Regions from separate parts of the Mycobacterium burgundiense genome, predicted to be linked through region 2. Evidence: riboswitches for the same ligand, from Rfam matches in the RefSeq annotation. Region 2 holds a riboswitch; each other region holds the start of a gene.
What was found. Region 2 has a riboswitch for thiamine pyrophosphate ahead of RCP80_RS01815 (ECF transporter S component). Riboswitches for the same ligand answer to the same signal wherever they lie in the genome.
Positions count from the first base shown of each region.

Region 1: another riboswitch for thiamine pyrophosphate. It lies ahead of thiO (glycine oxidase ThiO); the one in region 2 lies ahead of RCP80_RS01815 (ECF transporter S component).
Region 3: another riboswitch for thiamine pyrophosphate. It lies ahead of thiC (phosphomethylpyrimidine synthase ThiC); the one in region 2 lies ahead of RCP80_RS01815 (ECF transporter S component).

Region 1 covers NZ_OY726397.1:4,306,026-4,308,286, reverse strand. The annotation lists gene thiE (thiamine phosphate synthase) at 1-633, opposite strand, end outside; TPP riboswitch at 685-814, shown strand; gene thiO (glycine oxidase ThiO) at 803-1,831, shown strand; gene thiS (sulfur carrier protein ThiS) at 1,828-2,025, shown strand; gene thiG (thiazole synthase) at 2,030-2,261, shown strand, end outside.
Region 2 covers NZ_OY726397.1:384,784-387,044, forward strand. The annotation lists gene RCP80_RS01805 (CbtA family protein) at 1-614, shown strand, start outside; gene RCP80_RS01810 (histidine phosphatase family protein) at 633-1,178, shown strand; TPP riboswitch at 1,222-1,333, shown strand; gene RCP80_RS01815 (ECF transporter S component) at 1,327-1,965, shown strand; gene RCP80_RS01820 (ABC transporter ATP-binding protein) at 1,962-2,261, shown strand, end outside.
Region 3 covers NZ_OY726397.1:4,291,562-4,293,822, reverse strand. The annotation lists gene thiC (phosphomethylpyrimidine synthase ThiC) at 1-1,066, opposite strand, end outside; TPP riboswitch at 1,060-1,169, opposite strand; gene RCP80_RS20480 (HNH endonuclease signature motif containing protein) at 1,215-2,261, opposite strand, start outside.

The DNA of each region.
Region 1 (2,261 bases), 1.5 Mb from region 2:
GGCCGCCGCCGGGTCGTCGGCGGCCGTGATCGCCCGCACCACCACCACCCGGCGGGCACCGGCCTCGATGACCTCCGGTAGTCGCTGTTCATCGATGCCGCCGATGGCGAACCACGGTTTGCCGGGCCGCCAGGCCGCGACGGTCCGGATCAGCTCCAGGCCCGGGGCGGCGCGGCCCGGTTTGGTCGGCGTCGGCCAGCAGGGACCGACACAGAAGTAGTCCACCGATTCCTCGATCGCGGCCCGCGCCTGCGCCTCGTCATGGGTGGACCGGCCGATCACTTGCCGGGCGCCGATGATGTCGCGCGCGACGTACAGCGGCAGGTCGTCCTGGCCGAGGTGCAGGACATCGGATTCGGCGGCGCGGGCGATGTCGGCGCGGTCGTTGACGGCGAACAGCGCGCCGTGCCGGCGGGCCGCGTCCGCCAGGATCTCCAGCGCCGCGAGTTCGTGGGCGGCCTCGAGCGGACCGAACTGCCGCTCCCCGGGCGAGCCCTTGTCGCGCAGCTGGATGATGTCGACCCCGCCGGCGAGGGCGGCCTCGGCGAACTCCGCGAGGTCGCCGCGTTCGCGGCGCGCATCGGTGCACAGATACAAGCGGGCGGTGGCCAGTCGATCCAACGGCAGCGGCATGGGTGGGGTCACGCCGTTCAGGCTATCGCCCGGGTGGTGAGTACCCTGGTCAAGAGGAATCACGGGAGCCCGGCGGACCGGGCTGAGAGTGGACCTGCTCGTCGCGTTCGACGGCAACCGGTCCTTACCGTCGCACCTGATCCGGGTCATGCCGGCGAAGGGAGGAAGCATGAGCCCCCGAGATTGCGCTCGGAGCGTGGCCGTCATCGGCGGTGGCGTCATCGGACTGTCGGTGGCCCGCCGGACCGCGCAGGACGGTTGGGCGGTCCGGGTGCACCGCACCGAGGTGCCGGGGGCCTCCTGGGTGGCCGGCGGCATGCTCGCCCCGCACAGCGAGGGCTGGCCCGGCGAAGAGGAACTGCTGCGCATCGGGCTGGCCTCGCTGGCGCTGTGGCGCGCCGCGGGTCCGGGCTCGTATCTGGACGGCCTGCCGCCGGAGGTGGTGACCGCCCATGAGTCGTTGGTGGTGGCCGTGGACCGCGCTGACGCCGCCGACCTGAAGACCGTCGGGGACTGGTTGGCCGCCCAAGGCCACCCGGTGCAGCCGACCACCGCGGCGCGCGATATCGAACCGCTGCTCGCGCAGGGCATCCGGCATGGCTTCTGCGCGGGTACCGAACTGGCGGTGGACAACCGCGCGGTGGTGGCGGGGCTCGCGGACCACTGCGAGCGAATCGGGGTGCAGTGGGCCGGACCGGTCAACGATCTCGCCGACGTCGACGCCGAGACCGTGGTGATCGCCAACGGGTTGGATGCGCCGTCGCTCTGGCCGGGCCTGCCGGTGCGCGCGGTCAAGGGCGAGGTGCTGCGGCTGCGCCGGCGCAAGGGCAGCATGCCGGTGCCGCGCCGCGTCATTCGCGCCCGGGTGCACGGCCGGCAGGTGTATCTGGTGCCGCGGCACGACGGCGTGGTGGTCGGCGCCACCCAGTACGAACACGGCCGCGACACCGCGCCCGCGGTCGCCGGGGTGCGGGAACTGCTCGACGACGCCTGCGAGGTGATGCCGGCCCTCGGCGACTACGAACTGGCCGAGTGCGGTGCCGGGCTGCGGCCGATGACCCCCGACAATCTCCCGATCGTGCAGCGCCTCGACGAGCGCACGCTGGTGGCCGCCGGGCACGGCCGCTCGGGTTTCCTACTTGCCCCCTGGACCGCCGAACGCATTGCCAACGAATTGAAAGTGAGTGTTGTCCCGTGATGATCCTGGTGAACGACGAACAGGTCGAGCTCGACGAGGCCACCACGGTGGAGGCGCTGATGGACCGCCTCGGTTTCCCGGACAAGGGGATTGCCGTGGCCCTGGACTGGGCGGTACTGCCCCGATCCGATTGGCACACCGTGCTTTCCGACGGCGCCCGAGTGGAAGTGGTGACGGCGGTGCAGGGTGGCTGATGCGATGCTGACGATCGCGGACCGCAAGTTCGGCTCGCGGTTGATCATGGGCACCGGCGGTGCCGCCAACCTCGCGGTACTCGAGGAGGCGCTCGTTGCCTCCGGCACCGAACTGACGACCGTGGCCATGCGCCGCATCGACGCCGAAACCGGCACCGGGGTCTTGGATCTGCTCAACCGGCTCGGCATCATGACGCTGCCCAACACCGCGGGTTGCCGCGGCGCGGCCGAGGCCG
Region 2 (2,261 bases):
TCACCCGCGCGGTGCAGGCCAATATCGGCATGGGGCTGGGACTGCTGGGGTTCAGTGTGGCAATGGCGGCGCTGCTGGCGATCGTGTTCTGCGTGCTGTACGGCCGCGCGCAGCTGTCCGCGCGGTTGCTGTCGGTGCTGATCGCCGGGGGCATGTTCGTCGCGCTGTGGTTGGTGCCGGCGCTGAAGTATCCGCCGAACCCGCCCGCGGTCAGCCTCGACGAGACCATCAACCAGCGCACGCTGCTGTACCTGCTGCTGGTCGCGTTGTCGGCGGTGCTGTTCGCCGCCGCCGTCTACCTCGGTAGCCGGTTGGCGCCCAAGCTCGGCGCCTGGAACGCGACGTTGGCCGGCGCCGCCGGATACCTGGTCGCGGTCGCGATCGTGATGCTGATTCTGCCGACCATCGACGAGACCCCGGGACCCATCGTGGATGCGGCCGGCACCATCGTGTTCGACGGCTTCCCCGCCGACGACCTCTACGAGTTCCGGTTGTTCTCGCTGGGCACTCAGATCGTGATGTGGGCCGCCATCGGGCTGGTCTTCGCCGCGTTGGTGTCCCGGCTGCTCGAGGGCAAACGGCAGCAGAGCACCGTCGGCGGCACGAGCGCGTAGCGCGCGCATCGAGTCGCCATGACTGAAGTCGTCCGGCTGACGCTGGTGTCGCACGCAATGACCGACGCCACGTCAGCCGGACGCTTCGCGTTGGATGAGCCACTGTCCCGGCTCGGGCGACGCCAACTCGAATCCGGCTCTGGCCCTGATGATTTCGAGTACGCACTGTGCGGACCGGAGTTGCGTACCCGAGAGACCGCCGAGCTGGCCGGGCTCCCCGCCGAACCCGAGCCGGCCCTGGCGGACCTCGATGTCGGCCGGTGGAGCGGCGTCGAACTGGCCGCCGTCGATCCGCATGATCTCGATTGTTGGCTGACCGACCCCACCGCGGCGCCGCACGGCGGCGAGTCGATCGTCGAGCTGGTGGTGCGGGTGCGGGCCTGGCTGGCAGGGTTGGTCGAGCGACCCGCCCGGATTTGCGCCATCACCCATCCCGCGGTGATCCGCGCCGCCGTCGTCGTGGTCCTGGACGCCCCGCCGGCGTCGTTCTGGCGCATCGACGTGGCCCCGCTGAGCCGGACGGTGCTGCATCACCGGACCGCGGGGTGGACCCTGCGCCGCTGACTGCAGGGCGCGAACGCCCTCGCGACTGCGCTACCTTGGTTCGGTAAACCCACGCGGGAGTGCACGCTGAAGTGCGCTGAGAGGACGGCTGAGCGCCGTCGACCGTATGCACCTGTCCGGGTAATGCCGGCGTAGGGAGTGTGATCCGATGACCAACGTTTCCGAACCCGATTTCGTCGGCCGCGGCGCCACCAACCGGGTGTATCGCTGGCGGGTGGTCGACATCGTGGTGGCCAGCGTGCTCGCCGTCGCCGCCGGATTGGTCTTCGTGCTGTGGAACATCGCCTCCAACCCGCTGACCGCACCGCTGGGCGCGCTGCTGCCCGGCCTGCAGGCGTTGGCCGGCGGTGGCTGGCTGTTCGCGGGGGTGCTGGTCGCGATGGTGATCCGCAAGCCCGGCGCTGCGATCTACGGTGAACTCGTCGCGGCCACGGTCTCGGCGCTGGTCGGCAACCAGTGGGGCGTGTTGACGCTGGTTTCCGGGCTGGTTCAGGGCCTGGGCGCCGAACTGGTGTTCGCGATCTTCCTGTATCGGGTGTGGAACCTGCCGGTCGCGGTGCTCGCCGGTGCGGTCGCCGGCGTCGCGATGGCGGCGAACGACCTCGTGCTCTGGTACCCCGGGGCCGCGGCGGCATTCGCCGTCACCTACACCGTCGCCGGGATCGTCTCCGGGGCGGTCATCGCCGGCGCCCTGTCCTGGTACGCGGTGCGCGGGCTCGCCAAGACCGGCGCGCTGTCGCGGTTTGCCTCGGGCCGGACGGGGTCGCGCAGCGACCTCACGCGGTGAGCACGATCGGACCCTCGAGCGGTGCCGCCGTCGCCGCGCGCGGCTGGTCCTGGCGGCATGCGGGCCGGCCCCGCTACGCGGTGCGCGACCTCGACCTCGATATCGCCGCAGGCGAACGGGTATTGCTGCTGGGGGCCAGCGGGTCCGGCAAATCCACGCTGCTGCAAGGGCTGGCCGGTCTCTTGGGGGGTCACGAAGAAGGTGACGAGGGCGGTCGGTTGCTGATCGACGGCGCACCGCCGGGTGAGCGCCGCAGCCGCATCGGCATGGTGCTGCAGAATCCCGCCTCGCAGGTC
Region 3 (2,261 bases), 1.5 Mb from region 2:
TGTAGAACGGCGCCTCCTCGCACAGTTCCTCCTCGAGCCGGACGTTCTCGACGATCTTGTGCATCGGCACGTGGCCGGGACCCTCGATCATGACCTGCACGCCATGGCTTTTCGCGATCTTGGTGAGCTCGCCGAGGGTGTGCAGCTCCGCGAATTGCGCCGCGTCATTGGCGTCGGCGATCGAGCCCGGCCGCAGTCCGTCACCCAGGGAGAACGTCACGTCGTAACGGGCGAAGATCTCGCAGAGTTCGGCGAAGTGCGTGTACAGGAACGATTCGGTGTGGTGCGCCAGACACCAGGCGGCCATGATCGAACCGCCGCGCGAGACGATTCCGGTCACCCGGTCGACGGTCAGCGGGATGTGCCGCAGCAGCACCCCGGCGTGCACCGTCATGTAGTCGACGCCCTGTTCGCACTGCTCGACCACGGTGTCGCGGTAGATTTCCCAGGTGAGCTGGGTGGGGTCGCCGTCCACCTTCTCCATCGCCTGATAGATCGGCACGGTGCCGACCGGGACGGGGGAGTTGCGCAGGATCCACTCGCGGGTCTCGTGGATGTTCTTCCCGGTGGACAGGTCCATGATGGTGTCGGCACCCCAGCGGGTGGCCCACACCATCTTGTCGACCTCCTCGGCGATGGACGAGGTCACCGCGGAGTTGCCGATGTTGGCGTTGATCTTCACCGCGAACGCCTTGCCGATGATCATCGGCTCGATCTCGGGGTGGTTGTGGTTGGCGGGGATCACCGCGCGACCCGCGGCCACCTCCGATCGGACGAGTTCGGTTGGGACACCCTCGCGTTCGGCGATGAACGCCATCTCGGCGGTGACCTCGCCGGCGCGGGCGCGTTGCAGCTGGGTACCGCGATCCCGGGTCACCGACCGCCTCGGCAGGCCCGCCTCCAGGTCGATCACGGCGGCCGGGTCGGTGTAGGGACCGGAGGTGTCGTACAGGTCCAGGTGGTCGCCGTTGCTCAGATGTACCCGCCGAAACGGCACCCGGGCGCCGTCGGGCAGGTCCCGATAGATCTTGCTGCTGCCCGAAATCGGGCCCAAAGAAACACTCATTTCAGTGCACTCCCTACGCCGGCATTACCCGGTCAGGTTCGTACGGTCGACGACCCCAGTCGTCCTCTCAGCGCGCTCGGTGCGCACTCCCGTGTGGGTTTGACGTCGCTCACCATAGTGGGCGGTGCAGCGTTCCGCTAGTGCGGGCTCAGAAGGGTGGGGGCGGTTCAGGGTTCAGTGCGTAGTGCATGGCATTGCGGTTGCGCTCGTAGGTGATGCGGGCGAGGCGTTCCTGTGCGCGGGTCGTGGCGCGGGTGGGCATGGCTGCCCCGCGCATCGGACCGGGCGGTGGACTGCTGGTCAGCGTGAGTGCTCCGGTGGGTTTGGCCAGGACCGGAAAGAACAGGGCGCCATTGGGTTTGGTGGTGTAGGTGTGACCGGTGGGGGAGGTCCACGTGACGGTGCCGTCGGGTTGCTGGGTGTCCTGCCACCAGCGGGGGCCGGTGTAGAAAGTTTTGAGCAAATGATGGCGACGGCAGAGAAGTTTGAGGTTGGAGGGGTGGGTGGGGCCGTAGGGCCAAGGGGTCGTGTGGTCGATGTCGCAGACCTCGGCCCGGGCGTCGCAGCCGGGGAAGCGGCAGGTCAGATCGCGGCAGCGGATGAAGTCGGCCAGTGCGGTCGAGGGCCGGTAGCCGGTCTCGGCGGCGGCCTCACCGGGGTGGGCGAGCTTGCGTACCTTTGCGGTGGCCCGCGCGACTGCTTCAGCCAGTGCCTTCTCGTCGAGAACGCCGAATCCGGGCGCGTAGCCAATGGTTTGGGTCGCGTCGGTGATGACGGTGACGACGACTTCGGGCTGCGGTGGCGCGGGTTCGCTGAAGGTTGGGCAATCCTCGCGGCCACACTGGCACGGTAGCCGGGTGGCGCCGGCGGTCAGCGCGCCCACGGCATCGGCGCGGCGTTGGGCTTTGGTGCGCGGATCGTTGCCGCAGACGGTGTCGGCAAGGTGCTCGAGGCGCGCATCAAAGGCGATGGCATCGGGGGTGTGAACGGTGCCCCAGAGTTCGGCCATCCCGGCGCGGTCGGGTCCGATTCCGACTTCGCGGTCCTCGGCGGGGTTGCGGGCCGGTTTACGCGCGAGGCGATCGATGGTGATGACGGCCGTGTCGAGTACTTCGGTGAGCTTGTTGCGCGACAGCCGGTTCCAGCGGTGGACTTGGCGCGCCAGGGCGCTGTCGATGCGGGCCACGTCGGCGTC